DNA from 4 places in the Clostridium sp. LIBA-8553 genome. Region 4 is predicted to be linked to each of the others. Evidence: riboswitches for the same ligand, from Rfam matches in the RefSeq annotation. Region 4 holds a riboswitch; each other region holds the start of a gene.

Region 1 (7,772 bases), 870 kb from region 4:
AATTCCCTCTATTTCTTTTAATCTTTCTATACTATTATCTAAAATATTAAGCGTATCTTCTCCAAATGTATTTACTATCTTTTTAGCTGTGACTGGACCTATTCCTTGTATTATTCCAGAAGATAAATACTTCTCTATTCCATCCTTCGAAGTCGGCAATATCTCTTCACATTCTTCCACCTTAAACTGCTTTCCAAACTGAGAATGATTAACCCAACTTCCTGAAAGTTTTAAATTTTGTCCTTCTCTCACATGTGGTAATACACCAACTGCCGTATGAATATTATTATTTTCTCTAAACTTTATAACTGTATACCCTGTATCAGAGCTTTTAAATACTATACTTTCAACTATTCCATTTAATGCTTCCATATTACCTCCTAAAAGGTTTCTCTTAAATTATTATTACTATTAATTATATCACAATTATTTATTTTAAATCATGAAGCTCATTTTATTGACTTAGTCAAATTTAAATCTTAAGATTATTATGAGGAAGGTGATTCGTATGTTAATAAAAAATTGTAACATAGTATATTTAGATAGAATTGAACCTGGAAATATACTATTAGAAAATGGAAAGATTAAAGCTATAAACCCAAAAGAAGAAACTAATTGTGAAATACTAGATGGACAAGGACTTTATGTATCTCCTGGATTTATAGATGTTCATATACATGGAGCTGGCGGACACGATACTATGGATGGTACTTATGAAGCTATTAATGAAATTTCAAAAGTTATAGTTAAACATGGTACTACTTCATTCTTACCAACAACAATGACAGTAGCTGCTGAAGATGTGTGCAAATCAATGGAAGCTATCCATAAAGCAAAAACTGAAGGTACAGATGGAGCTAATGTTTTAGGAGCTCACTTAGAAGGACCATTCATAAGCCCAAGTGCTATCGGAGCTCAAAACCCAGACTTCTTAATACCTCCAACAAAGGAAAACTTCTATAAGTTAGTTGGAGAAAATGAAGATGACGTTGTTTCAATAACTCTTGCTCCAGAAGTAGATGGTGCTAAAGAACTTACTAAATTCTTAAGTGAAAAAGGTATCGTTGTTTCAATGGGACACACAAAAGCTACTTATGAAGAAGCTATGGAAGGAATAAAATGTGGATGTTCTCATGCTACTCACTTATTTAATGCCATGACACCATTCACTCATAGAGAACCTGGGGTTGTAGGTGCTGTTTTTGATAGTGAAATAACTACAGAAACAATCTCAGATGGTATTCATATATCATACCCAAGTTTAAGAGTTGCATACAAACAAAAAGGAACAGATAAAGTTTTATTAATAACTGATGCCATGATGGCTTGCTGTATGCCTGATGGAATGTATTCTTTAGGTGGTCAAGATGTTGAAGTTAAAGATGGAGCTGCAAGACTATTAAGTGGATCTTTAGCAGGATCAATATTAACTCTAGATGTGGCAGTTAAAAATATCTTTAACAACACTGATTATTCACTTAATGAAGTTATAAAAATGGCTACTTTCAATGGTGCTAAACATTGCAAAGTTGCTGATAGAAAAGGACTAATTAAAGAAGGTTACGACGCCGACTTAATTCTTTTTGATGAAAACATAGATATAAAATATGTAATAGTTAATGGAAAATTAGTTCATAAAGCTTAATAAAAAAACACTTTGGGATACCAAAGTGTTTTTATTTCTTAATTTTAAATATTTAAATATATTATAAAATAAATTCTATAAAAATTAAAAAGCTTAGGAAGAACATCCTAAGCTTTTATTTGTATTAAAGGTATTTTTTTATTTCCTCAACTTTATCTAATTTTTCCCATGGAAGATCTAAGTCTGTTCTTCCAAAATGTCCATAAGCAGCTGTTTGCTTATAGATAGGTCTTCTTAAGTCTAGGTCTCTTATTATAGCACCTGGTCTTAAATCAAATACTTTATTTATTATATTAACTATTTCTTCATCTGATACTTTTCCAGTTCCGAAAGTATCTACTATAATTGATACTGGTCTAGCAACACCAATAGCATACGCAACTTGAACTTCTAATTTATCTGCCACGCCTGCAGCAACTAAGTTTTTAGCCACCCATCTAGCAGCATATGCAGCTGATCTATCAACCTTAGTTGGATCTTTTCCTGAGAAAGCACCACCACCGTGTCTTCCATATCCACCATAAGTATCAACTATGATCTTTCTTCCTGTTAATCCAGCATCACCTTGAGGTCCACCGATAACGAATCTTCCTGTTGGATTTATGTAATACTTAGTATTTTCATCTAATAACTCTGCTGGTATAACAGCTTTTATAACATGTTCCATTAAATCAGCTTGTATTTGCTCTTGAGATACTTCTGGACCATGTTGTGTTGAAATTACTATTGCATCTATTCTAACTGGTTTATCATTTTCATATTCAACAGTAACTTGTGTTTTTCCGTCTGGTCTTAAGTAAGGTAAAGTTCCGTTCTTTCTTACTTCTGTTAATCTTCTTGATAATCTATGAGCCATAGCAATTGGTGCTGGCATATATTCTTCAGTTTCATTAGTAGCAAAACCAAACATCATTCCTTGGTCTCCTGCTCCTACTGCGTCTATATCTATTTTTTCACCAGCTCTTGATTCTAGAGCTTCATCAACTCCCATAGCTATGTCTGATGATTGCTCATCTATTGTAGTCATAACTGAACAAGTTTCACAGTCGAAACCATACTTGGCTCTATCATATCCTATGTTTTTTATAGTTTCTCTAGCTATTTTAGGAATATCAACATAACAGTTAGTTGTTATTTCTCCCATTACCATTACTAATCCTGTAGTAACAGCTGTTTCGCAAGCAACTCTTGCATTTGGATCTTTTTCAAATATAGCATCTAAAACTGCATCTGAAATTTGGTCACATATTTTATCTGGATGTCCTTCAGTAACTGATTCTGATGTAAATAATCTTCTCATGGCTATAACGCTATCTTACTATCTTAAATAAGATAGCCGATTCACCCCTTTCACTTTTTATTTATTTCAACCCTGTTTTTTTAATTATTCATTAAATTATTCTTTCCAACTATCTAAAATAATATCTTTAATCTTTTATTTAAAAAAGTTATATATCTTAATGCGCGCTTTTAAGATATATTTTATTAACAAAAAAATCTCTTCTAAACCTTTAAAAGATTTAAGAAGAGATTCTAGTTATACACTAAATTTATCTTCTCTCATCTTGTAAAGAAAATTCTTTACCGGAATTGGCACCGTGGTGACTTCTCACTGGTTGCCGGGTTTCATAGGGCCTTTTTCCCTCCACCTCTCTGGATAAGAGTATATAAATACTAAATATTCTATTTTATTAAGATATTATTTTAAACAAAGAGACACTATTCTCAAGTGTCTCTTGCTGGTGGTGGAAGAAGGATTCGAACCTTCGAAGTCGTCCGACAACAGATTTACAGTCTGCCCCCTTTGGCCACTCGGGAATTCCACCACATATGGAGCTGATGATCGGACTTGAACCGATAACCTGCTGATTACAAGTCAGCTGCTCTGCCAATTGAGCCACACCAGCATATCAATATTTTGTTTTAAATAAATGGTGGTGGAAGAAGGATTCGAACCTTCGAAGTCGTCCGACAACAGATTTACAGTCTGCCCCCTTTGGCCACTCGGGAATTCCACCACATGTGGAGCTGATGATCGGACTTGAACCGATAACCTGCTGATTACAAGTCAGCTGCTCTGCCAATTGAGCCACACCAGCACATTTATTAATTTTTAATGGTGGTCGCAACAGGGATCGAACCTGTGACCCCCTGCTTGTAAGGCAGGTGCTCTCCCAGCTGAGCTATGCGACCTTATTGGTGGTGGAAGAAGGATTCGAACCTTCGAAGTCGTCCGACAACAGATTTACAGTCTGCCCCCTTTGGCCACTCGGGAATTCCACCACTTATGGAGCTGATGATCGGACTTGAACCGATAACCTGCTGATTACAAGTCAGCTGCTCTGCCAATTGAGCCACACCAGCACATTTATTGTTTTTCTTTGTCGTTTTGGCTCATCGCCAATCGACAAGACTTAGTATATATTGTTATGCTTTTTATTTCAAACTCAATTTCAGGTCATTTCCAGCAATTATGTTAAGTTATTTTCGATTTTCTCAATATATCTTTTATTTACTTCTTTTTTAATTGTATATTTTCTTCAATCAATTCAATATTTATATATGGACTCAATATATCTTTCATTTCCTTGTATTCTTTCTCTTCCAATTTATCCTTTAAGATTCTAAATATATCAACCGCAGCATCAAGCTCATCGCTTCTTTTAATGTGCTCTAATAATATTCCATAGTCTGATATAGATAAATTTTTAGCTATAGATATTAGTTTAAATTTATCCGATTTTGCTATTTTTTTTGGAATTGAGAATTTATCCATTTTAAAAACCTCTTCGCTTTCTTCTTCCAAAGAACTCTCTACATTAAAATTATCCTTACCTTTATTACCTTTATTTTTCTCAATCTCCTTTACAGACTCTTCAATTTTTTCTTCTATAGCCTCTTCTTTTTTTTCTATTTCAGATTCATACTCATCAAAAATATCTCTTTCTTTTGCATCATAATTATTATTTTCATCCAATTTATTATTATTATCTTCTTTTTCTTTTTTTTCTTCAATTTTATTATACTCTTTATTTTTATTACTGTTTTCATCTAAATAATTCTTGCTTTCTTCTTCTATCCTATTAACTTCAAATTTTTGATTGTGTTCAAAATTTAAATTAACAAGGTACAACATAATCCCCATTGTAATTGTAGTAAAAAAAAGTATTAAAAAACTTAAAACCCCTCTATTCATTAATACATTCACCTCCTCTTTTAATAATTGCCACCTAAAATCTTTTTTATACTTCTCTTTAATATTTCTAATTATCCCTTCATATAATTAATCAGGGGGTGAAGCCTTGAAAAAAATAAAAACTTATTACGAACATTATTTAGCATATTATGAAATTTCAAATTTTTTAAAAGATTATATAGATGAAAAAACATTAATAGTATGTATAGGTACAGATAAATGTATAGGTGATTGTTTAGGACCTCTAGTTGGGACTCTATTAAAAGAAAAATTCTTTCCCTTAAATGTATTTGGAACACTTGAATCTCCTATACATGCACTTAATCTCGATAAAAAAATAACTGAAATATTAAAAAATTATCCTGGATATAAAATAGTAGCTATAGATGCCTGTTTAGGAGATTCAAAATCTATTGGAGAAATTCATACTAGAAACGAACCAATACACCCTGGAAAAGGTGTTGGAAAAACTCTTAGAAGCGTTGGCGACACTTCTATTATTGCAATAGTTGATTCATCTGAAAATATAGATTTATTTACTAGTAGACCTATTAGATTAAGCTTCATCTTAGACATGGCTAAAGTTATCGTTGATGCTTTGATACACGCTTATTATTTAAGCACAAAAAAAAATTAACCATATATCTCTTAATATTAAGAGATATATGGTTAATTTTATTCATCAATTAATTTTACTTCTAAATCGTCCATACTTAAGTTTATTTTTTCGAAAGATTTAAGAACCTTTCCAGTTCCCTCAGCTACGCATCTTACAGCATCTTCTGCTACATTAACCTTAACACCAGTTCTTTGCTCAATGAATTTATCTAAACCATTTAGTAAAGCTCCTCCACCAGTCATAAGAATTCCTTCTTCAATTATATCAGCAGCTAATTCTGGTGGTGTTTTTTCAAGAACAGAATGTACAGCTTCACCAATTATACCTACCTCATCTTTTAATGCTACTCTAAGCTCTTCACTATCTACCTTTATAATTCCAGGCAGACCAGTTATTAAATTTCTCCCTTTTACTTCCATTAGTTCATTTCTATTGCCTTTTACAACTGTTGCAACATTTATTTTAAGTTCTTCAGCAGTTCTCTCACCAATCATAAGTCTGTATTTATTTCTAACAAACTTAATTATAGCTTCATCAAATTTATCACCAGCGACCTTTACAGATTCTCTAATAACAATTCCACCTAAAGATATTATAGCAATGTCTGCAGTTCCTCCACCTATATCAACAACCATATGCCCACTAGCCTTTGATATATCTAATCCAGCTCCTATTGCAGCAGCTAATGGTTCTTCTATAAGATATACATTTTTAGCTCCTGCATTCTTAGCAGCATCTATAACTGCTCTTTTCTCTATTTCAGTTGCTTGAGAAGGTATGCACACCATAACCTTTGGCGCTGATATTCTTCTATTTCCAACACCTTTTTTAATGAAATATTTTAACATAGCTTCTGTCATTTCATAATCTGATATTACACCATTTCTCATAGGTCTTAATGCTACTATATTTCCTGGTGTTCTACCAATCATTTGTCTTGCAGCTTCTCCTACTGCTAAAACTTTGTTTTTATTTTTGTCTATTGCTACCACTGATGGCTCTTTTAAGACTATACCTTTATCCTTCATATAGACAAGAACTGTTGCTGTCCCAAGATCTATGCCCATATCTGTACCTTTTCTCCAAAACCACATACTTACACTCCCTAATATATAATAAAATCATTATTTTGTCGTAAAATTATACATAAATACTAACTTTTATTATATAAGGAATATTTTTATCATTCAACAATTTTATACTTTAACTTGGTAGCTTTTCCACCTCTTATATGTCTTTCAGCCTTATTTAAATCCAATATACTTTTTGCCTCTTCAGCTATATCTGGATTTATTTTAGGCAACCTTTCAGTCATATCTTTATGTATAGTACTCTTACTTACTCCGAAAACCTTAGCTGTTTTCCGTATAGTAGCTCTTGAATGAATAATGTACTGAGCTACTTCTAAAACTCTTTCCTCAATATAATCTTTCAAGAACCTTACCTCCTTAAAAATATTACTATTATTTAATCAGCTGCCTAAAGGGCAGCTGATTATCTCTTAAATTATTCTCTTACTGGAATATCCTTTAAATATTTTTGTGGATCTACTGGTTCTTTAGAATTTTCCATATGGAACATTAAATAAGTTTCAGAAACTCTATCACTTGGGCTATTTTGAATAGTTCTTCCAACTTTACCTATAGAATCTCCTTTTTTAACAGTATCTCCCTCTTTAACTTTTATTTCAGGATCTAAGTTGCCATAAAATCCAACAACACCATTTTGATGCTCTATCTTAACAAAGCATCCTTCTTTTGAATTTCCTTTTCCTGCTTCTACAACCTTCCCATCACTAATAGCTAAAACCTCTGTTCCTTCAGCAACTTCAATATCTATACCTTTATAAACAGATGCACTTTGACCTGATTCATTTAATCTAGGCTCTAAGTTATATACTCTTGTTATAACTCCATCTTTAACTGGTGATATAAAACTTTGGCTTTGGTTTGAAGTAGCCACAGATTCATCTGTATTGTTTCCTTCAGCTTTTTCTTCTACATTCTCTTCATTAGATGCATGTTCTTCTGAATCACCAACATCCTCTGTTTTTCCTTCAACTAGCTCTGCATCATCAAATGTATTACCAGTTGCAGCACTATTATCCTCTGTATTTTCTATACTATTTTCTGCTATACTTTCATCTCCTGTGTTATTCGCGCTCTTATTTGCTACCACTACTCCAACCGTTGCTATTAAGCATAGGCAAACAAATAAAACTACATAAAATCCATCCTTTTTAATAAATCTCTTAAATTGGTCTTTTTTATTCATTTTCAACACCTCCGTTACTAATTCTGTCCATTTATCCT
Region 2 (7,772 bases), 1.3 Mb from region 4:
TTCTTTATCATGTCCTAAGTTCATAGCATGTTCCATGTATGCTGCTAATCCTTTTAATCCATACATTATAAGTTCTCTTAAGCTTCTTATATCTTCGTTTTCTGTAGCTAAAACTCCTACTTCTGAAGCTTTTGCCATCATTTCTTCGCTAGTTGTAGCTGTCCAAGTTGCACATCCTTTGAAGTCTGCTCCAACTGGATTTCCACCTTTAGCTTGTACTCTTTCTTTTAATTCTTCTCTTGCTGCTAAAGTATCTTTAACTCTTTTTTCTATTGCTTTAAAATCAAAGTTAGCATTAGTAATAGTTATAAATAAGTTATCTATTATCATTCTATTTATTTTCTTATCTACTATTCCTACTTTTCTTCCTTCATTAGCTACTGTAGCTAAACCTTTAGTAACAAAAATTAAAAGGTCTTGAATTTTTGCTACATCTTCAGTTTTTCCACAAACTCCTCTTACAGTACAGCCTTTGCATCCTGCTGTTTCTTGGCATTGAAAACAAAACATACTCATTTTAAATTCCTCCATTTTCTTTATCTTTATATGTAAATTCTTTTTTAAGATTCTTTATATGTAAATTCTTTTTTACTTGGCAACTCTTTCGTTACCTTACATTTACAATTATATCCTCGTCACACTTTAAACTCGGTAACCTATGTTACACATTTAATAAAACTATTTAACAAGGTAAATTTTGTATATATCGGCCAGTTTTTTGAATATTTATACAATATTCATTATTTTTATGCATATTTTCATTGAATTTATGCATAATATTATGTATAATAAAGCTTGTACTAATTGATTTATTCATAAAAGGGGGACTAAATTTGAAAACTAAATATAAATCGTCTGATTTACTAAAGTTCATAATTCCGTCGTTATTAGGTGTAATTCTTTTTATGGTTCCTATAAACGATGGTGGAAATATAACAATACCCGTAGCATTTCTTACAACTAAACTTAAAGGAATAATTGGAGATTATTTACCTATATTATCAACAATAGTTGTTGCAATAGCTGCTTCATTAACAATATTAACTAAAGCATTCAAACCAAAATTTATAATAGAGAATGAATTTTTAAACTCATTATTAAATGTTAATTGGATTTGGGCAATAGGAAGATTATTAGGTGGATTGTTTATAATATCAGCTTTTACTGGAATAGGACCAGAAATAGTAACATCTGAGTCAACAGGTGCATTTATATTAAATGACCTATTACCAACACTTATAGTTGTATTCTTCTTTGCAGGATTATTCCTACCACTTCTTTTAAATTTCGGTTTATTAGAATTCTGTGGTGCCCTACTTACTAAAGTAATGAGACCATTATTCAAATTACCAGGTCGTTCATCAATTGACTGTATGACTTCTTGGTTAGGTGATGGAACTATTGGAGTATTGCTTACTTCAAGACAATATGAAGAAGGTTTTTATACAGAAAGAGAAGCTTGTATAGTTAGTACAATGTTCTCAGTTGTTTCAATAACATTTAGCTTTGTTGTTTTATCACAAGTTGGATTAGAGAATATGTTTATTCCATTCTATTTAACGGTTACTCTTGCCGGTGTAGTTGCTGCCATAATTCTTCCAAGAATTTGGCCTCTTAGCAAGAAACCAGATGCTTATTACAATAATATAGAACCTAAGAATGTTGAAAATGTACCAGAAGGATTTACTCCATTTACCTTTGGATTAGCTAAAGCTGTTGAAAAAGCTCAAAATGAAAGTAGTATAAAGAAATTCTTCTCTGATGGGATTAAAAACGTAATTGAAATGTGGATAGGAGTTTTACCTGTAGTTATGGCAATGGGTACATTAGCTCTTATGGTGGCTGAATATACTCCTGTATTTCAATGGCTTGGAGTTCCTTTCATTCCTTTATTTAAAGTATTAGGAATTCCTGAAGCTGCTGCTGCTTCTCAAACTGTTATAGTAGGATTTGCAGATATGTTTTTACCATCAGTTATAGCATCAAAAACTATTCTTAGTGATATGACTAAATTTGTAGTAGCTGCTGTTTCTGTAACTCAACTTATATACTTATCAGAGGTTGGAAGTGTTATTTTAGGATCAAAAATTCCACTAAACCTAAAAGAGTTATTTATGATTTTCTTAATGAGAACAATAGTTACACTGCCAGTTATAGCTCTTGTAGCACACTTATTATTTTAGAAATTAAAAGAGATTGTCATTATGGCAATCTCTTTTTTATATTTAAAAATCTTCTATTCTTATAACATTATGAACTGTACAAATTTCCTCTAATCGTTCCAATCTTCTAATTGCTTGGTTTATATTTTCTTCTTTAGTTTCATGAGTAGTCAATACTAACTTTATAAAATTATTTTCGACCTCTATTTGAGCAATAGACTTAACATTCACATTACTCTTTCCAAATACATTAGTTACAGTTCCTAAAACTCCTATTTTATCTTCAACTGATATCATCATATAATACTTACTTTTTATTTCATCAAAACTTCTTGTTTCTCTAACCCAAAGGTTATTCTTTGTTACTAACCCCTCTGCTTCTAAGCTTATATTGTTTCTAAGTATTGAAATTATATCACTTACAACTGCACTTCCTGTAGGCAAGTCTCCTGCTCCCTTTCCATAAAACATTAAATCTCCCACAGCGTTTCCCTTAACAAACACAGCGTTAAATGAATCATGAACGTTAGCTAAAGGATGTCTTTTAGGAATCATTGTTGGATGAACTCTAAGTTCTAATTCACCTTCTACCTCCTTAATAATTCCTAATAATTTTATTACATACCCAAATTGGTTTGCACACTCAATATCACTCTTTGTTATTCCTGTTATTCCCTCTCTATATACATTCTCTGTATTTATCTTTGTTCCAAAAGCTAGTGATGCTAATATTGATAGTTTGTATTGCGCATCATACCCTTCTATATCTGATGTTGGATCTGCTTCCGCATATCCTTTTTCTTGCGCCTCTTTTAATGCCTCCTCAAAGCTACTTCCCTCAAACTGCATCTTAGTTAAAATATAATTTGTGGTTCCATTTATTATTCCATAAAGACTTTCTATCTTATTGGCAGTCAAGCTCTCATTTATCCCAGCTATTATAGGAATTCCTCCCGCAACGCTTGCTTCATAATTTAACCCTACACCCTCTTTATCCGCAATCTCATACAGCTCATCTCCTTGGATTGCTAATAACATTTTGTTAGCAGTCACTATATGTTTTTTTCTTCTCATGGCGTTAATTATATATTCTTTAGTTGGTTCTATTCCCCCAATAAGTTCAACAACAATCTTAATATCATCATCACTCAAAATATCATTATAGTCTGTAGTTAAAAGTTCCTTTGGAACATCAACACATCTCTTCTTATTGATATCTCTAACTAATATTTTGCTAATTTCAATATTGTAACCTGACCGTTTCACAATCTCCTCTTTATTAGCATTAAATATCTTCCAAACTCCACTGCCCACATTACCTAGCCCAAGTAATGCAATTTTTATACTCTTCATAAAATATTCCCCCTTAAAATATGCTTATTGCTTAATTAAATGCTATACTCTGAATCCAATTCTTATATATTCTTTCAGCAGTTTTTTCCCAAGAAAATATTATATCCTTACTTTCATCATTTCCTTGGAAATAATTTGTAGGAACCTCTATAAATTCTCCTTTAGCTTTATCTCTTAAATACTCCTTTTTTAGCACATCTTTACCATACTCTAAATGTCCTAATATATAGTAATCATTATTTTTTCCTTTTAAAAAGCTAAATTCCCCTAGCTCATTTTCAGCCAAAACCTCAATATTTTTATTTTTTAAAACATCTTCCTTATTTAAAGTTGAATATCTTGAATGTGGTGCCTTAAATCCATTTTCTATTCCATTTAAAATATCTTCTTCTTGAAGTATTTCATGTGAAAAAACTCCAAAAACTTTGTTATCTAAAACAACTTTTCTAATTCCATAAAAATGACTTAAGGCTACCTGTGCTCCCCAACAAATATATAGAGTTTTCTTCCCATATTTTCTTAAGTAATCCAAAATCTCAATTAACTCTTTAATATATAACACTTCACTAAAGTCTAACTTCTCTAAAGGAGCCCCAGTCATAATCATTCCATCTAACTCTTTCTTAACCTCATTAAAGGTTGTATAGTTTTTCTCTAAATACTCTTCAGAGGTATGTTTTGATTTATGTGATTCTAGCCTTATAAAATCAATATCTAAATCTTCTCCACACTTATATAGCATATTTAATATGTGAGCCTCTGTTTCTCCTTTTACTGGCATTAAATTTAAAACCCCTATTCTTTTTCTCTTCTTTTTGCACTCCTTCTGAGAGAATACCTCATTAAAACCTAATATTTTTATCCCCTCAAGTTCTAATGATTTAAAAAATAAACTCATTTATTCATCACCTAATTTACTAAAAGCTTGCTCAAAATCTTTTATTATATCTTCTATTCCTTCTATTCCCACAGAAACCCTAATTAAATCTTCAGTTACCCCTGCTTTTATTAAATCCTCTGAAGAAAGCTGTCTATGTGTTGTACTAGCTGGATGTAAAAGAGTAGTTCTAACATCTCCTAAGTGAACTACTAACTGAGCTAACTGTAAGTTATCTATAAACTTCTTAGCAGCCTCTCTTCCTCCTTTTATTCCAAAAGATAAAAGACCAGAAGCACCCTTCGTAAAGTATTCTCTAGCTAGATCATAATCTTTATGAGATTCTAAAAGAGGATAGTCAACCCAAGTTACATTTTCATTTTTTTCCAAGAATCTAGCTAATGTTAAAGCATTTGAACTATGTCTTTCCATTCTAAGATGTAATGTTTCTAAACCTATATTGGTTAAGTAAGCATTAAATGGACTTGTTGTGCATCCTAAATCTCTAAGTAAGGTGACTCTAAGCTTAGTTATATAAGCCGCTTCCCCAAAAGTTTCAACATACTTAAGACCATGATAACTTTCATCTGGTTCAACCAAACATGAAAACTTTCCATTATCCCAATTAAAGTTTCCTCCATCAACAATTATTCCGCCAAGAGCTAATGAATGACCATCTGAATACTTACTAGTTGAATGAATAACTATATTAGCTCCATGCTCTAGAGGGTTAAATAAATATGATGTTGCAACTGTATTATCAATTATTAATGGAATTCTATTTGACTTAGCAACCTTAGAGAATTTTTTCATATCTAAAACTCTCAAAGACGGATTTCCTAAGCTTTCCCCAATTATAAGCTTAGTATTATCCTTTATACTTTTTTCCAACTCCTCTTCACTACAATCTGGTGATATAAAAGTAGCCTCTATACCTAAATTTTTTAAAGTAGTTCCTAAAAGATTAAATGTTCCTCCATAAACAGTTGATAAAACTACTATATGTTCTCCAGCCTTACAAATATTCAAAACGGCTAATAATACTGCAGATTGTCCAGACGATACTGATACTGCACCTACACCACCTTCTAGTGCCAAAAATTTTTCTTCTAAATTGCTAACTGTTGGATTACTTATTCTGGTGTATATATGTCCAGCCTCTTTTAAATCAAAAAGATTAGCTACTTGATCACAACTTTCAAACTTATATGATGTACTTTGTACTAATGGCTGTGTTACTGGATCTCCCGCTTTAGGATTAAATCCTCCTCTTATACATAATGTATCCTTACTAAAATTTTTACTCATTTTAAAGCCCCCTTCTTCTTAGCTCATTCTCTTTTATTAAATAATTATCCCCAAAAATAAAAGCTATTTCTTAGTCCTTAAGACAAAGAAATAGCTCTAAATGCATAATAAAAAATCACACAAATCTCTCTATAATCTCTTATCTCTCAGGATTTCTCCTTGCAGGATTTAGCACAATTCTGATTTATGATAATCAGCTGTTGCTAGGCTTCATAGGGCCAGTCCCTCCACCATTCTTAATAAAAGATATATACTCATTTTTTAATTTAAAACCAATTATAGTGTATTAAATTGATATTTGCAATATTATTATAAAATTTAAACATTAAATTTTATTTATCTAGGGTTTTTAACGCTTATAGTTGTAACTTTATTAGGTGTTACTAAAAATTCAATTATAAGATTATTATATACTGGTTGCACTTCCCCAACTTTAACTCCAATATAAATTTTATAATTAAATTCACATTTATTATCTGTTCTAGCCTTAATTAGCTCTAAAACTTGTACATCTTTCAAACAATAATACATATCGTTTTTATATAACTTTATAATCTCTTCCTTGATGTATGGATTTAAAAGAGTAACTATAAATTCATTTACTAAAGGATCCTTATCATTAAAAATACTTTCTTCCATATAAGTCTTTTCCATATTGTTATTAGACTCCATTCTAACACTATAATCATTAATGGTTCCATAGTTTTCAACTTTATTAAACTCTTCATAAGCAGATATGAATCTTACTATTACGCTGCTATTTAATAATTCATTATGATCTTCTAAGAACTTTCTATCACCATATCTTATTGCTGATAAAGCTAAAGGCAACTCCTTTCTAAAAATCATATTTCTCTTTGCAGCTTCTTCTCTACCACCCATTCCATCAACATAAACATATACCTTTAAAATAAATCTATCATCTATTCTCTTCCAGTCACCAAAAACTTCATCTCTTCTCATTAAGTTCACTTTATCATATGCATATGTTAATGCTGTTGTCAGAAACAATTCCCCTGTTTCATCACTATGAACTAATGTATACTTTCTCCCATCTATTGGATTTTCATCTTTAATTCCATTTCTAAATTCTAAATTTAACATTTTAGGATCAAACATTTCCTAACACCTCAAAAAATAATATTAGCTATTCATTATATGAATTTTTAACTATATTTATGCCTAAATGGTGAAAAATACATAAGTTATTGCTAAAATGAACTTGAGAATATACTATGGAGGAATTATATATGACTATGACAGAAAAGGAAAAAATGATAGCGGGATTACCTTATGATCCTCAAGATAACGAGTTAACTAAAGGTAGATTTAGAGCAAGAATTTTATTTCAAAAATTCAATAATTTAGATCTTCCTGATAATGAAGAAGATGCTGATAAAGTATTTAAAGAAAGAAGTAATATTTTAAAAGAGCTATTTGGTTCAACTGGTGAAAAAATATATATAGAACCTAACTTTAAATGTGATTATGGATATAACATATCAGTAGGCGACAATTTCTATGCAAATTTTGATTGTGTTATGCTTGATGTTTGTAAAATTACAATAGGAGAAAACTGTTTCCTTGCCCCTGGTGTTCATCTTTATACAGCAACTCATCCAATAGATCCTATCGAAAGGCAAAAATCTGAATTTGGTAAGCCTATAACAATAGGTGATAATGTTTGGATAGGAGGACATGCTACTATAAACCCAGGCGTTACTATAGGAAATAATGTTGTTATAGCATCTGGAGCAGTTGTGACTAAAGATGTCCCTAATAACGTAGTAGTAGGTGGAAATCCAGCTAAAATAATAAAAACAATTGAATAATATTACTAGGTTTTTACACACTATATAACCAATATTACTCCTACTTTAAATCAATAATTTATAGAGGTGATTTATTATGAAAAAAATTATATTAGCTGGTGGTTGTTTTTGGGGTGTAGAAGAATTTCTATCAAGAATTAATGGTGTAATAAACACAGAAGTTGGTTATGCCAATGGTCGTACTAAAAACCCAACTTATGAAGAAATATGTACTAAAAATACCTATTTTGCTGAGGTTTG
Region 3 (7,772 bases), 1.0 Mb from region 4:
CAAGCATCGATTTATAATCGATGCTTTTTTATTTTACAATAGATTTTTAGGAGACTTCATAATTTTATTGAAGTCTTTTTTATTGAAATTAAATTTCTATAGTTTGATTAGTAAATATAATTTTTAGCATATTAATATTTTTCTGGTAATAAACATATAAGGGGATATAATTAATTAAATAGTAATCTACAAAATATGTAATTAGTTTGTAGATAATTAAGTTCTGAAGAAATATTATTTTTAGTTAAAGTAAAATGATATTATAAATTAAAATTAGAGGATAAAAAGAAAGAGGGAATTAGAATGATTAGAGGTGATAAAGGGTTAAATATTGTGTTTACTGGAGATAGTATAACTCATGGACCACTTCATACTAAAGGATATAGAAGTTATACAGAACATTTTAGAGAAAGATTAAAAGAGAAATTTAAAAACGAGAATATTATGGTTTTTAATACTGGGGTGTCAGGAGCTACAACTAGAGACATAATAAATGACTTTCATATCTGTGTTAATATATACGATCCAGATATTGTTTTTATAATGCTTGGAATGAATGATTCATCAAATCAAATAGTTTCTTTAGAAGAGTATAGAAGCAATATAATAGAACTTATTAATAAAGTTAGAGAATTTGGGGCAATACCAATTCTTCAAACAAGTAATACAATAAAAATGGATTTAAGTAGGAAAAGTCTTAAATTTTATATGGAGGTTATTAGAGAGATTGCTAGTGAAAAGAATGTAATGTTGATGGATCATTATAGTCATTGGGAGGAACTAGAAAAAGAGAATCCTAATCTTAAAAATGAGCTTCTTAATGATTTAATACATCCTAATGAAAAAGGGCATTTAGAAATAGTTAAATTTATTTTTAAGGAATTAGATATTTTTGATGAAGATAGTTATACCTGCAATTTAAGTTATCCAATAAAAGTAGAAAATGACTTGGGAAGGAGAGTTGATACTACTTATTATCCTAGTTATGAAGGGGTAGAGGGAAAGAAAAGTTTGGTAAGTTATAAGATAGAGAAAATGTTTAGTGGAGATTTTATAGATAAATCAAAGGATTTAAATAAAGTTAGTAATTTAGAAAAGGGATCTATAGTTTCAAGGTTTAAAGTTGAAAATAATAGAAATAATCAAACAATATTAAGTTTTTTTGATTCAAGAGATGATGATAGTAATCTTATTTTAGCTATAAATAATGGGAAAATTCATTTCTCAGTTAGAGAGAAGGGGGTTTTTTCAATAAATATAACTACTTCAAAAGGTGGATATAATGATGGAATGTGGCATACTCTTGCAATAGATGTAAGGGATCATGGAACAAAAATATATGTAGATGGAGAATTAATTAATAGTAAATTGAATAAAGGATTTTTTAAGAACATAAGTAATGCAAATTCCTTTAATATAGGACGAAATCTAGATAATAAAGATTATGAAGAAGGGTTCTATTATGGACATATATCTTATATTGATATATATGAGGAAAATTTATCTCAGGAAGAATTAATTAAGTCTACTAAAGAAAATTTCAATGATAATTTAGAATCTATGACAAACTTAATAAATGAAGATGAAAAGGGAGTATGGGTATTTTGGGGAGATAGAGATACAACTGGCAAAGGAAATACCTTTGGTTATAAAAACTATGTTGAATATGTAGAAGAAAGAATTAGGTGGGAATTAAATGATGGAAGCATAAATAAGAGAGAAAGGTTTATGATTAACTCTGGTATAGAAGAGGCTAATTCAGAGTATTTAATGAATAATTTTGAATATTTAGTATCAAAATACAATCCTAAAGCTGTTTTTATTATGATTGGAGGATATGAAAAAATTACTCCAGAAGAATTTAAACAGAATTTAATTCATATAATAGGCAAAATTAAAAGTATAAACTCCATACCTGTTTTGCAAAGTCCAATAAAAAATGAAAGAAATATAGAGGAATATATAAAAGCTATAAGAGAGGTTGCTAAGGAAGAAGAAATATTGTTAATAGATCATTATAAATATTGGTATAAATTAAGTAAAGGTCAAGAATTACTTCAAAAATCATGGCTAGTAGAAGGAAGTCCTAATCATAGGGGACATTTAGAAATTGCTAAGAAGATTTTGAAGGATTTAAGAATCTATAATTATAATAGTTTAACATGTGGGTTTACAATAGAAACACCATGGGATAAATCACTTTAAGATGTTAAAAGTTAGTTGTTTAAAGTAATTAGTAATTATAAAAAAATTAGTTAGAATGCAAAATAAGGGGATAAAATTTTAACTTGTTTAAAAAAAGAAAAAGATAGCTTTATTTCATGAGGAAGATTAAATAATTAGTAATTAATATAAAATAAAGCTGTATCAAAACTGGATTAGTCTTGATACAGCTTTTTTATATACAACTTATTGCTTTTTGCAATATGAAATCTTCTATATATTCTTCTGAATAAACTTTTTTGCCCATAAGATTAAATATTAATTCATCCTTAGAATATCCTTCTTTATAACGCTTTAGGTTCTTAGTTAATTTTTTTAAGGAACCTGGTGTAAGTCCTAGCATAGTTTTTATATCATTACCAGTATAAAAACTTTTTATGAAGAGCTCATTAAGTTTATTCTGCATTTCAAGTTTATAATTTAAATCAACAACCTTATCTCTATGAGGGCTACATTTAGAACGGTGATGTTTCTTACACAAATATTTATAGTTTAGTTTAAAGTCTAGACCACCCTCTGATTTATGAACTATGTGATGAACATCAGCGTAATTACCACAAATCTCACAACAATAAGACATATAATCCTCCTTAATTTGATATACCCATTTATAGTATTAAAATAGCATAAAAAAATAGTTTAATCAATATAAGCAAGCTTTTTTAGATGTATACGAGGGTATATAAAGAAATTTAGGATTTTTTACACTTTGATGTTAAAAAAAGTTAGCAATATAATTAAATTATAAAGTATATAAAGGGGGTTTTAAGATGCGTAACTTATTTCGTCAAAGATTAAAAAAAGAAGAAAATCCCGAGAAATATTGGGGTGAATTAATAAGAAAAAATGAAACCCTAAAAGGAAGAATGTTCAAAGATGAACCTATAACTGAAGACACAAAGTATCTACATTATGTAATATTCAACAGACATGTTGGATTTCAAAATGTCTGGGTAATGGTACCTAATTATAATAGCCTAATACAATTTATACAATATGTCTTTATGCCAGAGGCTTATTATAAATGGGTTGAAGGAAAAAGAAAATTAGTAACACATATTCCATCGATTGATGTTGAAAAAATTATTTCTATAATAAAGAGTAAAGCAACAGAAGAAGATAGAGAAAAAATGAAAAATGACATTTTAGCATTAAGGAAGTTAAATGGATACAATGCTGAAAATGGAATGAGAAAATTAAAAATATTCTGTAGTAGATTTAATAACAATTGGATCGGAGATAAGGATGAATTTTTATACTTAAAAGTCTTCAATAATGCTGAAGAATTAGGTAGATTTGTAGTTGAAACTAATTTACAAACTGATTGTGAAGATTGCTATGAAAAAACTATAGGAATGACTACAGAAGAGTGGTTTAAAGTTTGTAGAAATGCTCATAAAAATAAAGATGATGAAGAAAGATTTAAAACCGTATTATTTAAGTACTTGGAAGATATTGTTTAAAATTAAATTCGCTTAGTATTAATAAAAATATAAAATAAATTCAAAAAAATGTTGACAATTTTTAAATAATTATGTATAATAATTTTTGTTGATTCAAGTTTGTATCTTTAGCTCAGCTGGATAGAGCAACGGCCTTCTAAGCCGTGGGTCAGGGGTTCGAATCCCTTAAGGTACACCATGTTGGGATATCGCCAAGCGGTAAGGCAACGGACTTTGACTCCGTCATTCGCAGGTTCGAATCCTGCTATCCCAGCCATTTTTTTGAATGATGAATCAAAAAAATACTTGACAACGTGTTAACATTGTGTTAACATATAAACATACCAAGCGGGTGTAGTTCAATGGTAGAACACCAGCCTTCCAAGCTGGATACCCGGGTTCGATTCCCGGTACCCGCTCCATTTTTTTAAGAGTTTACTGTAAAATTATCTTAAAAAATACAATATGCACCATTAGCTCAGTTGGTAGAGCACCTGACTCTTAATCAGGGAGTCCAGGGTTCGAATCCCTGATGGTGCACCAAGCATCGCTTATATAGCGATGCTTTTTTATTTTATTTTAAAATATATCGATACATTTGATATAAGAAAAATTAATTAATATAATACTATGTAACAAGAATTATATTTAGATCGGATTTTGAAGGGAGATAAAAATGAAACCTATGAATAAAATTGCTGCTATACATGATATTTCATGTTATGGGAGAGCAGCTTTAGCAACAATAATTCCTATATTATCTTCAATGGGTAATCAAGTATGTCCACTTCCAACTGCGGTTTTATCAACACATACAGACGGATTTGGAAAACCTGCAATTAGAGATTTAAGTAATTTTATATATGAAACTAAGAAGCATTGGAAAAAGCTTAACTTAGATTTTCAATGTATTTATAGTGGGTATTTAGCAGATCCTAATCAAGTTAAATTTGTAGAGGAATTTATAAAAGAATTTAAAGAAGAAGATACTTTAGTTGTTATAGATCCAGTTATGGCTGATAATGGCAAGCTATATGATGCAATGAGCGAAAAAATGATTGAAGAGATGAGAATTTTAATTAAAAATGCAGATATAATAACTCCTAATATTACAGAAGCTACTTTACTTCTAGGAGAAGAGTATAAAGAAAACTTAAATGAAGATGAAATAAAAGAATATTTAATAGGGTTAGGTAATTTAGGACCTAAAATAAGTATAATAACAAGTGTACCAAGTTCAAAGGGAAATGAATATATTGATACTGTACTGTATGATAAACAGGAAAATATGTTCTACACTTATTCTCATAAAAAAATAAATGCATTTTATTGTGGAACTGGAGATGCCTTTGCGTCTTTGTTAATAGGATGGATACTAAGAGGAGAATGTGATGAAAAAGCATTAGAAAAAGCATGCAACTTTATAGCGGAAGCAATAGAATATAGTGAAAAATTTGATTATCCACCTAATGAAGGAATATTGCTTGAAAGTTTGTTATATAAATTAGTAAGTAAATAAATTGTTAAAAACCATATAAATTAAATTGACAAAGTAATTTTGGCGTGTTAGTATTAGTAAAAAATAAAATTTAATAAATCTTATCAAGAGAGGTGGAGGGACTGGCCCTGTGAAACCCAGCAACCGGTAATTCTTTGCGGTTAAACAATACTGATTTAAAAAAAGTTTAAGTCAGTAATATTTTGTTATGCAAAGATTTATAGCGGTGCTAAATCCTGCGGTAGAAACTGAGAGATAAGAATAAGAATCTGTGAGAATAATAACTTCTATCCTAGGATAGAAGTTTTTTATTTTGTAGGATAAAAGAGAGATTTATTAAATAGATTAGGAGGAGAGAAAATGAAAAAAGGAAAGTTTTCAGCTTTATTGCCATTAATAATTTTTGTATCTATTTACTTGGGAACTTCATTAGTAATGAAAGATTTCTACTCTGTATCTGTTTTAGTTCCAGGAATAATAGCAGCATTAGTTGGAATTTTTATGAATAGAAAAAGAGGGCTTGAGAAGAACATAGAAATATTCTGTAAGGGAGCAGGAAATAGCAATATAATTTTAATGTGTTTAATCTTTATATTAGCAGGAGCTTTCGCAGAAGTAGCTAAGAATATGGGAGCTGTAGAATCAACGGTAAATTTAGGGCTAACAATATTACCTAAAAACATATTGGTAGCAGGAATATTTGTAATATCATCATTTATAGCTATATCATTAGGAACATCAATGGGAACAATAGCTGCCATAGTACCAATAGCTATGGGAATCGCAGATAAAACTAATATAGCATTACCTCTTATAGTTGGGGCAGTAGTAGGTGGAGCTATGTTTGGAGACAACCTATCAATGATTTCTGATACAACAATAGCAGCAACAAAAACTCAGGGATGTGAGATGAGAGATAAGTTTAGAATAAACTTTAAAGTTATATTACCAGCAGCTGTTTTAGTAATTGTATTATACACATTCTTAGGAAGTGGATCTAATACTTCAGTTGGACAATATGATTATAATTTAATAAAGGTTATACCATACTTAGGAATTTTAATAGCAGCATTAATGGGGGGGAATGTAATTGCTATACTAGCAGGAGGAATAGTACTAGCAGGAGGAATTGGATTCTTTACTGGATCAATGGACTTAAAGGTATTCTTTAACTCTATATCAGCTGGGGTAGCTGGAATGAGCGAACTTATATTAATTTCAATAATAATTGGGGGAATTGTTGAGATAATAAAGGAAAATGGCGGTATAGACTATGTACTAAACTTAGTTACTAAGAGAATCAATGGAAAAAAAGGAGCTGAATTTGGTATTGGTTTATTAGTAAGTTTAGTTGATGCATGTACTGCAAATAATACAATTGCTATTGTTACAGTTGGACCTTTAGCAAAAGATATTTCAAATAAATATAACTTAGATTCAAAAAGAGTTGCAGGGATATTAGATATGTTTTCGTGTGCAGTTCAGGGAATAATCCCATATGGAGCACAGTTAATGTCAGCGGCGGCTTTAACAGGATTAAGTTCATTTGAAATAATGAAATTCTTATTTTATCCATATTTAATGGGAATAAGTGCAATAATATTTATAGCATTTTTCCAAAAGAAAGAGAATACTGAAACAAGTGAGGAATTAGATGTTGCAGTAACTCAATAAAGTATAAAAAGAGTATATAGCTTCTAATGTTAAGGAAGTTATATACTCTTTCTTTTTATTTCGTTAAAAGACAGATGCTTTGAGAAGAAATTCCTTCACCTGAGCCAGTAAAGCCAAGACCTTCTTCTGTTGTTGCTTTAACATTTATTTGGTTTATATTTATATTTAATGCTTTTGCTATATTTTCTCTCATTGTAGCTATATGAGGGGCCATTTTTGGCTTCTGAGCTATTATTGTTGCATCTATATTTGATATTTTATAATTATTTTTATATATAAGTTCACCAACAAATTCAAGAAGCTTTATGCTATTTGCTCCCTTATATTTAGGATCAGTATCTGGGAAATGCTTGCCTATATCACCTAAAGCTGCAGCACCTAAAAGTGAATCCATTATTGCATGTAATAAAACATCAGCATCTGAGTGACCTAAAAGTCCCTTTTCATAAGGAATGTTAACTCCTCCTAAAATTAAATCTCTATTTTCAACTAGTTTATGGACATCATATCCCATTCCGATTCTCATCTTTATCACCTCTTAAAAATATTTATCATTACAATGAAAGTCACCATAATTTCTATGGTTTTATTATATATAATTATTATTATGTTATCAAAGAGTAGTAATCTTTATTATAGTCTAATAAATAATAAAAATAAATTTGTAACATAAAGAGTGTAATATATAATTAAAATGTAAATAAATTAAGGAATTCAAATTTTGAAAAAGATGTATTTACTGTATAAAAATTTATATAGATATGATATATGCTATGGTATAATAAATTAAGATTTAACTAAAGAGAATAATTACTATTGCTTTTAAATGTTTAAATTTATATAAAAGTAGTATTTTAAGGCTTAAATTAAAAGTATTTAGTAAGTAGCATTATAATAAAAGGGAAAATTGAATAGAAAGGATGTATTGAGAAGTG
Region 4 (7,772 bases):
CAATGGCTTTAAAGTATGTATTTGGAAAGGATGATGAATCTTCTTGTGATGATGCAGAAGGAGATGTTTCAAGTTTTGGAGCCTTATGTACAGCACTTTCGGCTACAATAGGAACAGGGAACATAGTAGGGGTTGCAACAGCTATAAAAGCTGGAGGACCAGGAGCCTTATTTTGGATGTGGATAGCTGCTTTCTTTGGAATGGCAACTAAATATGCAGAAGGTGTACTTGCTATAAAGTACAGAGTGGTAGATGAAAATGGTCAAATGGCTGGAGGACCAATGTATTATATAAAAAATGGTCTTGGTCTAAATTGGCTAGCAAATATTTTTGCTTTCTTTGGAATTGGTGTAGCCTTGTTAGGAATAGGAACTTTTGGACAAGTTAAATCCATAACAGATGCTGCAAGTATTACATTTAATATTCCAACTGTAATTACAGCAGGAATAGTTACTTTATTAGTTACTTTAGTAACTTTAGGTGGAATAAAGAGAATATCTAGTGTATCAGAAAAGGTTGTTCCTTTAATGGCAGGTCTTTACATATTAGGAGTTTTGATTGTTATAGCTTTTAATTTAGATAAAGTTCCAAATGCCGTAGCAATAATTGTAGAGAGTGCTTTTAATCCTAGAGCGGCCTTAGGCGGAGCTGTGGGAGTTAGTATAATAACTGTTATGAAAAGTGGAATAGCAAGAGGAGTTTTCTCAAATGAAGCTGGCCTTGGAAGTGCTCCAATAGCAGCGGCTGCAGCTAGAACTAAGTCACCAGTTAAGCAAGGACTTATTTCTATGACCGGTACATTTTTTGATACAATTCTTATTTGTACAATGACAGGTATAGTTATAATTCTTACAGGTGCTTATACAGGAAACTTAGAAGGTGCCGCCCTTACAACGCAAGCTTTTGAAATTGGTCTTCCTATTAGTAATATAGGAACATATATAGTTAATATAGGACTTATGTTCTTTGCTTTCACAACAATATTAGGATGGAATTATTACGGAGAAAGATGTGTTGAGTATTTATTTGGAATAAAAGCAATAAAACCATATAGAATATTATATATACTTCTTGTTGCTGTAGGATCATTCTTACCATTAACATTAATATTTATAATAGCTGATATTGTTAATGGATTAATGGCAATTCCAAACCTTGTAGGTATTATTGGACTTAGAGAAGTGGTTATAGAAGAAACAGAGGAATTCTTTAAAGAGAAGGCTCTTAATAAAGATAGTGTTGAATTAGAAGAAACTGTTTTGAATTGATATAAATAAAAAATCCATGAGTAATATACTCATGGATTTTTTTATTTTCCCTCATTAGGAAGTTTGCTTCTAACTATATTTTCAACTTTTTCAGGAAGTTCTGCAATCTCTTCCTTTGTAAGTTTATCAGTATAAACTGGTGGATGAATATAAAGATTTACTTCACCAGGTTTTATAAAATAGTGATTTCCTTCCATTATTTTATATGTTCCATCAATTGTTAAAGGAACTATAGGAGCTTTTGATTTAGTAGCTAATTTAAAACTACCTGCCTTAAATTCTCCCATTTTACTACATTGACTTCTTGTTCCTTCAGGAAAAACAACCATTGAATAACCTTCTTTTAATTGTTTAATTCCTTGTAAAATACAAGCCATTGCTTTTTTTGGATGCTCTCTATCAATAAATATTGCTTTTGAAAGTAGTATCCAATCTTTTAATATAGGCATTTTTTCAAGTTCTTTTTTTGCTATGAATCCTTTTGGTCTATCAATAGAATACATGATAACAGGAATATCCATATTACTTTGGTGGTTACCAACAAAAAGAACAGGTCCTTCAGGAATATTTTCTAAACCTTGAACGTTAACTTTTATTCCGGCATCTTTAAGAAAAGTATGAGCTATCCTTCTACTACATTGATAGATATATTCATCTCTTTCTTCAAGTTTGCCTTCCTCTTCCATTTTATTTATTTTTTTTATATCAGATAAGGATTTTATTAATGTCCAGGCATATCCTTTTCCATACCAATATATAGATCTAAACATATATTTCGCCCCTTTAATATTACTAGTACTAAGTAATATTATAACAGTTTTTAAAAAATATCAAATAGACAAGGATTTTTATAAATTATAATAATAAAAAAAACTTATATATTTACTATTATGGTTTTATATACTATAATTTACCAAAACAGAATATTATTCTTATCAAGAGAGGTGGAGGGACTGGCCCTGTGAAACCCAGCAACCTATAGTATAAATAAATTTTATTCTATAACGGTGCTAAATCCTGCAGGTTTACTGAAAGATAAGTTTTAAAGTTAAGAAAATGAGAGATTTTATGCCTAAAGGATTACTTCCTTTAGGCTTTTTTATTTTTAGGAGGGATTTTATGAATATTAGAGAATTATTTGACAAAAAAGAATTTGTGTTTTCTTTTGAGGTTTTTCCTCCAAAGGAAAGTACGCCAATAGAAAATATATATAGAACTTTAGAAGAGATACAAGAATTAAGACCAGATTTTATAAGTGTAACTTATGGAGCAGGCGGGAATTTTGTAAGCAATAGAACAATAGAATTATCATCAATAATAAAAAACAAATATAATTTAGAAACTTTAGCACATTTAACTTGTATAGGAGCAGAAAAAAAAGATATAGAAAAAACTTTGAGTATATTAAAAAGCAAGGGAATAGAAAATGTATTAGCTTTAAGAGGTGATAAAAGAGAATATATTATATCGGAATATAACTCTTCAATAGATTTAATAAAACATATTGGAGAATATAGAGATATAAATATTGCGGGAGCTTGTTATCCAGAAATTCATCCAGAAGCCATTAATAAAGAGAATGATTTAGAATTTTTAAAAAGAAAAGTTGATGCAGGTGCTAATCACTTAATATCTCAATTATTTTTTGACAATGATATATTTTTTAATTTTCTAGATGCATGTGAAAAAAAAGGAATAGATGTACCTATTCAGGCAGGAATAATGCCTGTAGTTAATAAAAAACAAATAGAGAGAATACTATCTCTTTGTAAGGCCACATTCCCTAAAAAATTTATGAAGATAGTAAATAAGTATGAGTATGACAAGGAAGCTTTAAGGGATGCCGGAATAGCTTATGCAAATGAGCAAATAATAGATTTAATCTCTAGTGGAGTAAGAGGTGTGCATTTATATACAATGAATAATTCATATGTAGCAAAAAATATAGTAAGTGGAACTAAGAATATTATTAATTCAGTAAATAGAAAGGAAAAAATATCTTAAAAGGAGAAAGAATTATATAAATATGAAAATTACTAATATAGATAAAAAAGAAGTACTTAGATATTTGGGTGTAAAAGGAAAGGAAGAAGATTTTGAACTTATAGATAAATGTATTGAGGAATGTAAAGAAATAGTTGATTATAGGGTAACTTATAGAGAATATGGCTTAGAAGAGTATAAAGATAATTTAAAAATATTAGGAACTGAAAAATTTTTAAAGGGAATATCAATAAAAAGGCATTTAAAAGGATGTTATAAAGTTATTTTATTGGGTGTTACCTTAGGGTATGAGGTAGAGAGAGCTATAAATAAATATGAGAAAATTGATTTGTTAAAAGCACTTGTCTTAGATGCTTGTTCTACTGCCGCTATAGAAGAAGTTTGTAACGAAATTGAAGAGGCTATAAAAGAGAGAGTTGAAAGTAGAAATGAGTTCATAAGAGAAAGATTTAGTCCAGGGTATGGAGACTTTTCAATAGAATTTCAAAAAGATTTTTTAGAGCTAATAGATGGGCAAAGAGCAATAGGTTTAAATTTAACGGAAAGTAATATTTTAATACCAAGAAAATCAGTTACAGCAATAATTGGTATAAGTAAATATAGAAATAATCAGGCTTCTATAAGAAGTTGTGATAAATGTAGTTTTTATACAAAGTGCAATTATAGGAAAGGCGGTAAGAGATGTTATGATTAAGATTTTTGATGGGGCTATTGGGACTATGCTTCAAAAGTTAGGATTAAAGCTTGGAGAGAATCCAGAAGTTTTTAATATATATAATGAAGATATTATATATGAAGTTCATAAAAGATATATAGAGGCAGGAGCAAATTTTATAACTACTAATACTTTTGGAGCAAATAGAAAAAAGTTAGTGAATACAGATTTTAAAGTAGAAGAAATTATAACAAAAGCTTTAGAAATAGCAAAGAGAGCTAGAGAGGGAAATGAAGTTAAAATAGCTTTGGATATAGGACCTATAGGAGAGCTTTTAGAGCCTATGGGAACTCTAAGCTTTGATGAGGCCTATGACATATTTAAGGAACAGATTATAGTTGGAGCAGAAAATGGGGCTGATATTATACTTATAGAGACAATGAGTGATTTATATGAAGCTAAAGCAGCTATTTTATCAGCAAAAGAAAATTCTAAATTGCCTGTATTTTGTACTATGAGTTTTGAAAAGAATGGGAGAACTTTTACAGGGTGTATTCCTGAAAGTATGGCTATGACATTAGAGGGATTAGGAGTAGATGCATTAGGGATTAATTGCTCTTTAGGACCTAGAGAAATGGAATCAATAATAAAAAGAATAGTAAAGTCAACTAATAAGGATGTAATAGTACAGGCTAATGCAGGAATGCCTATTATAGATGGAGATAGGACAAGTTATGAAGTTGATAAATATGAATTTTGTGAATATGGAGAAAGATTTGTTTCTTTAGGCGTTAATTATATTGGTGGATGTTGTGGGACTAATCCTGAATATATAGAGGAATTATCAAACAGATTAAAAAAGAAAGAAAGTATAAAAAGAGAGAAAGTTAGTTTAACCGGTGTATGTACACCTTCACTTACTATAAGTGGAAGAGGTGTTTCTGTAATTGGAGAAAGAATAAATCCTACTGGCAAAAAGAGATTTAAAGAGGCTTTAAAGAATAATGACATAGATTATATTGTGAGACAAGCAATTGAACAGGTTGAAGCTGGAGCAAATATTTTAGATGTTAATGTAGGAATTCCAGATATTGATGAAGAAAAAATAATGGTTAAAATAGTAAAGGATCTTCAAAGTGTTTTAGATGTTCCTCTTCAAATAGATTCTTCTAATCCAGAGGTAATAGAAAAGGCGTTAAGGTATTATAATGGTAAATGTATCTTAAATTCAGTAAATGGAGATGAAGAGACTTTAGATATAATACTTCCAATAGTTAAAAAGTATGGAGCTATGGTCATTGGATTGACCTTAAGTAATAAGGGGATACCTAAAACTTGTGAAGAGAAAATAGAAATAGGAAAAAGAATAATAGAGAAGGCTTCTGAATATGGAATCAGTAAAGAAAATATAATTTTAGATCCTCTTATATTAACAGCGGCAACAAATCAAATGGAAGTTAAAGAAACTTTAAGAGCTATTAGAAGAATAAAGAATGAACTTGGAGTTAAGACTACTTTGGGGGTTTCAAATGTTTCCTTTGGACTTCCAGAAAGAGAAAACATAAATGAGGTGTTTTTAGGAATGGCTCTTAATGAAGGATTAGATTTTCCTATAGTTAATCCAAATAAAGAAGGAATAATAAAAGTAATAAGAGGATTTGAACTTCTTTATGGATATGATCAAGGTGCTAATAAGTATGTAAGCTATTATTCTAAGAAAAATAATATTAAGGAAGAAAATTTAAGAGAAAATGGAGAAAATCGTTTAACCTTAAAAGAAATAGTAATAAAGGGATTAAGAGGAGAGGCAAGAAGAAAGACAGAAGAACTTCTTAAAACCATTAAAGGTATGGATATTGTTGATGAGGAATTAATACCTGCTTTAGATATAGTTGGAGCAAAATTTGAAAAGGAAGAGATATTTCTTCCACAGTTAATAGCATCAGCTGAAACGGTTAAGGAATCCTTTGAGGTTATAAAATCAAGTATTGATTTTTCTAAAGAGGACAAAAATAAGGGATGCATAGTATTAGCTACAGTAAAAGGAGATATACATGATATCGGTAAAAATATAGTGAAAGTTATACTAGAAAACTATGGTTATGATATTATTGATTTAGGAAAAAATGTAGAACCAGAAGAAATTTTAAAGGTGTGCATTGAAAAAGATGTTAAATTATTGGGACTAAGTGCTTTAATGACAACAACTTTAAAAAGTATGGAAGAGACAATAAAGAAAGTTAAAGAAAAAGACTTAAAAACTAAAATATTTGTTGGAGGAGCTGTTTTAACAGAGGAATATGCAAAGAAAATAGGAGCAGATTTTTATGCTAAAGATGCTAATAGAGCTGTAGAAATAGCCAAGCAAGTATTTTAAAATTGATTGGAGAAAAGCTTAAGATGAAGAAAGTAGATTTAAAGAAAAATTTAATATTAGCTGATGGAGCTATGGGAACTAGGATTATGGAGTTAGGAGTAAATTTAAAAGAGACTCCTTCAGAACTTTTAAATATTAAGAGGCCTGAATTAATAGAAAAAATTCATAGAGAGTATAGAGAGGCTGGAGCTAACTTAATACTTTCAAATACATTTATGTGCAATGTTATAAATGCAAAGAGAAATAATTATAATTTAGAAGAAGTGATTGAAGCAGGCGTTAATGTTGCTAAAAAAGTATGTGACAATGAAGGATTAGTTGCCTTAGATATAGGTCCTCTTTCATATTATATAGAAGAAACTAATAACGACTTTAAAAAGGTTGTAGAAGAGAATACAGAAAGAATAATTAACGCTTCTAAGAATAACTTTGACTTAATTGTTTTTGAAACTTTAGGAAGCCTAAAAGAAGCAGAATTAGCAATAAAGAAAGCCTTAGACTTAACTGATAAACCAGTTATATGCTCCTTTACTTTAGCTGGAAAAAATGATATTCCTAAATTCATAAAAGAAATGGTTTCAAGTTTGGAGCCTTGTGGAGTAAGTGCCTTAGGAATAAATTGTACAGAGTATGAGGAAGTGTTAAAGGCGTTAGATATTTTAAAAGAAAATACTTCTCTTCCTATTATGATAAAAGCTAATTTAGGAATACCTAAAAAAATAGGAGATGAACTTATATATGAACAAACTCCAGAAGAATTTAGAGATTTTTCTAAAAGGGCTATTGAAAAAGGTGTAAATATAATAGGAGGATGTTGTGGGACAACACCAGAATATATAAGAGCTATTTGTAACTTGATATAGAGTATAAGTTGTAAAATTTTCCAATGATATAATAAGGGGGATAATGTGAGTATTAAAAATCAATTTTTAGAAAATAAAATAGAAAAATTTTTCTTAGAGTTTCCAATTGTTGAAACTAAACGATTTATACTTAAAGAGATAGAAGAAAAGTATAAGGAGAATTTCATTAATTTATTTTCAGATGAAGATGTTATGAAATATTCTGGAACAGAAGTTTCTAATCCGGAAAAACAAGTGGATTTTTATCTAAAAAAAGTTAAAGTAATGTATAAGGAGAAAAAAGTCATAAGGTGGGCTATAGTCAATAAGGAAAGTAAAGAGTTCATTGGAGATATAGGTTTTTATAATATGGATTTTTATTCTAATAATACTGAGATTGGGTATACTGTAGCAAAGAAATTTTGGAGGCAAGGGGTTGCTTCTGAGTGCATTAAAGCTATAGAAAACTTTGCATTTGAAAATTTAAGTATGAATAGAATTGTAGCTATGATCGATAGTAATAATATTTCATCAATTAAACTATTAGAAAAGCTTGGATTTCATAGAGATGGAATATTAAGAGAACATTATTATAATAAGAATAGAGATGAATATATTAATATATG

What was found. A riboswitch is a leader RNA that binds a small molecule or an ion and turns the genes downstream of it on or off. The one in region 4 is predicted to bind S-adenosylmethionine.
Region 1: it holds a riboswitch for S-adenosylmethionine, as region 4 does, so the genes downstream of both, metK (methionine adenosyltransferase) here and metF (methylenetetrahydrofolate reductase [NAD(P)H]) in region 4, are expected to answer to the same signal.
Region 2: it holds a riboswitch for S-adenosylmethionine, as region 4 does, so the genes downstream of both, AC2JAQ_RS15565 (O-acetylhomoserine aminocarboxypropyltransferase/cysteine synthase family protein) here and metF (methylenetetrahydrofolate reductase [NAD(P)H]) in region 4, are expected to answer to the same signal.
Region 3: it holds a riboswitch for S-adenosylmethionine, as region 4 does, so the genes downstream of both, AC2JAQ_RS14035 (Na+/H+ antiporter NhaC family protein) here and metF (methylenetetrahydrofolate reductase [NAD(P)H]) in region 4, are expected to answer to the same signal.

The regions. Positions count from the first base shown of each region.
Region 1 is NZ_CM173489.1:2,955,899-2,963,670, forward strand. Features, by position in the region: gene recD2 (SF1B family DNA helicase RecD2) at 1-372, opposite strand, end outside; gene nagA (N-acetylglucosamine-6-phosphate deacetylase) at 509-1,645, shown strand; gene metK (methionine adenosyltransferase) at 1,770-2,945, opposite strand; SAM riboswitch class I at 3,203-3,309, opposite strand; tRNA gene AC2JAQ_RS13210 (tRNA-Tyr) at 3,386-3,471, opposite strand; tRNA gene AC2JAQ_RS13215 (tRNA-Thr) at 3,477-3,552, opposite strand; tRNA gene AC2JAQ_RS13220 (tRNA-Tyr) at 3,578-3,663, opposite strand; tRNA gene AC2JAQ_RS13225 (tRNA-Thr) at 3,669-3,744, opposite strand; tRNA gene AC2JAQ_RS13230 (tRNA-Val) at 3,763-3,838, opposite strand; tRNA gene AC2JAQ_RS13235 (tRNA-Tyr) at 3,843-3,928, opposite strand; tRNA gene AC2JAQ_RS13240 (tRNA-Thr) at 3,934-4,009, opposite strand; gene AC2JAQ_RS13245 (hypothetical protein) at 4,158-4,841, opposite strand; gene yyaC (spore protease YyaC) at 4,948-5,478, shown strand; gene mreB (rod shape-determining protein MreB) at 5,517-6,554, opposite strand; gene spoIIID (sporulation transcriptional regulator SpoIIID) at 6,644-6,895, opposite strand; gene AC2JAQ_RS13265 (peptidoglycan DD-metalloendopeptidase family protein) at 6,967-7,734, opposite strand.
Region 2 is NZ_CM173489.1:3,419,746-3,427,517, forward strand. Features, by position in the region: gene hcp (hydroxylamine reductase) at 1-516, opposite strand, end outside; gene AC2JAQ_RS15550 (YjiH family protein) at 834-2,183, shown strand; gene AC2JAQ_RS15555 (homoserine dehydrogenase) at 2,226-3,515, opposite strand; gene AC2JAQ_RS15560 (homoserine O-acetyltransferase/O-succinyltransferase family protein) at 3,547-4,413, opposite strand; gene AC2JAQ_RS15565 (O-acetylhomoserine aminocarboxypropyltransferase/cysteine synthase family protein) at 4,414-5,700, opposite strand; SAM riboswitch class I at 5,837-5,946, opposite strand; gene AC2JAQ_RS15570 (staygreen family protein) at 6,037-6,819, opposite strand; gene AC2JAQ_RS15575 (sugar O-acetyltransferase) at 6,951-7,532, shown strand; gene msrA (peptide-methionine (S)-S-oxide reductase MsrA) at 7,609-7,772, shown strand, end outside.
Region 3 is NZ_CM173489.1:3,109,259-3,117,030, reverse strand. Features, by position in the region: tRNA gene AC2JAQ_RS14080 (tRNA-Lys) at 1-2, shown strand, start outside; gene AC2JAQ_RS14075 (GDSL-type esterase/lipase family protein) at 304-2,205, shown strand; gene AC2JAQ_RS14070 (HNH endonuclease signature motif containing protein) at 2,399-2,803, opposite strand; gene AC2JAQ_RS14065 (hypothetical protein) at 2,994-3,686, shown strand; tRNA gene AC2JAQ_RS14060 (tRNA-Arg) at 3,788-3,864, shown strand; tRNA gene AC2JAQ_RS14055 (tRNA-Gln) at 3,868-3,942, shown strand; tRNA gene AC2JAQ_RS14050 (tRNA-Gly) at 4,014-4,087, shown strand; tRNA gene AC2JAQ_RS14045 (tRNA-Lys) at 4,133-4,208, shown strand; gene AC2JAQ_RS14040 (pyridoxamine kinase) at 4,342-5,184, shown strand; SAM riboswitch class I at 5,262-5,425, shown strand; gene AC2JAQ_RS14035 (Na+/H+ antiporter NhaC family protein) at 5,524-6,837, shown strand; gene ispF (2-C-methyl-D-erythritol 2,4-cyclodiphosphate synthase) at 6,893-7,363, opposite strand; gene AC2JAQ_RS14025 (class D sortase) at 7,770-7,772, shown strand, end outside.
Region 4 is NZ_CM173489.1:2,084,966-2,092,737, reverse strand. Features, by position in the region: gene AC2JAQ_RS09240 (alanine/glycine:cation symporter family protein) at 1-1,268, shown strand, start outside; gene AC2JAQ_RS09235 (lysophospholipid acyltransferase family protein) at 1,310-2,038, opposite strand; SAM riboswitch class I at 2,198-2,310, shown strand; gene metF (methylenetetrahydrofolate reductase [NAD(P)H]) at 2,388-3,272, shown strand; gene AC2JAQ_RS09225 (methionine synthase) at 3,295-3,966, shown strand; gene AC2JAQ_RS09220 (homocysteine S-methyltransferase family protein) at 3,959-6,304, shown strand; gene AC2JAQ_RS09215 (homocysteine S-methyltransferase family protein) at 6,328-7,167, shown strand; gene AC2JAQ_RS09210 (GNAT family N-acetyltransferase) at 7,213-7,772, shown strand, end outside.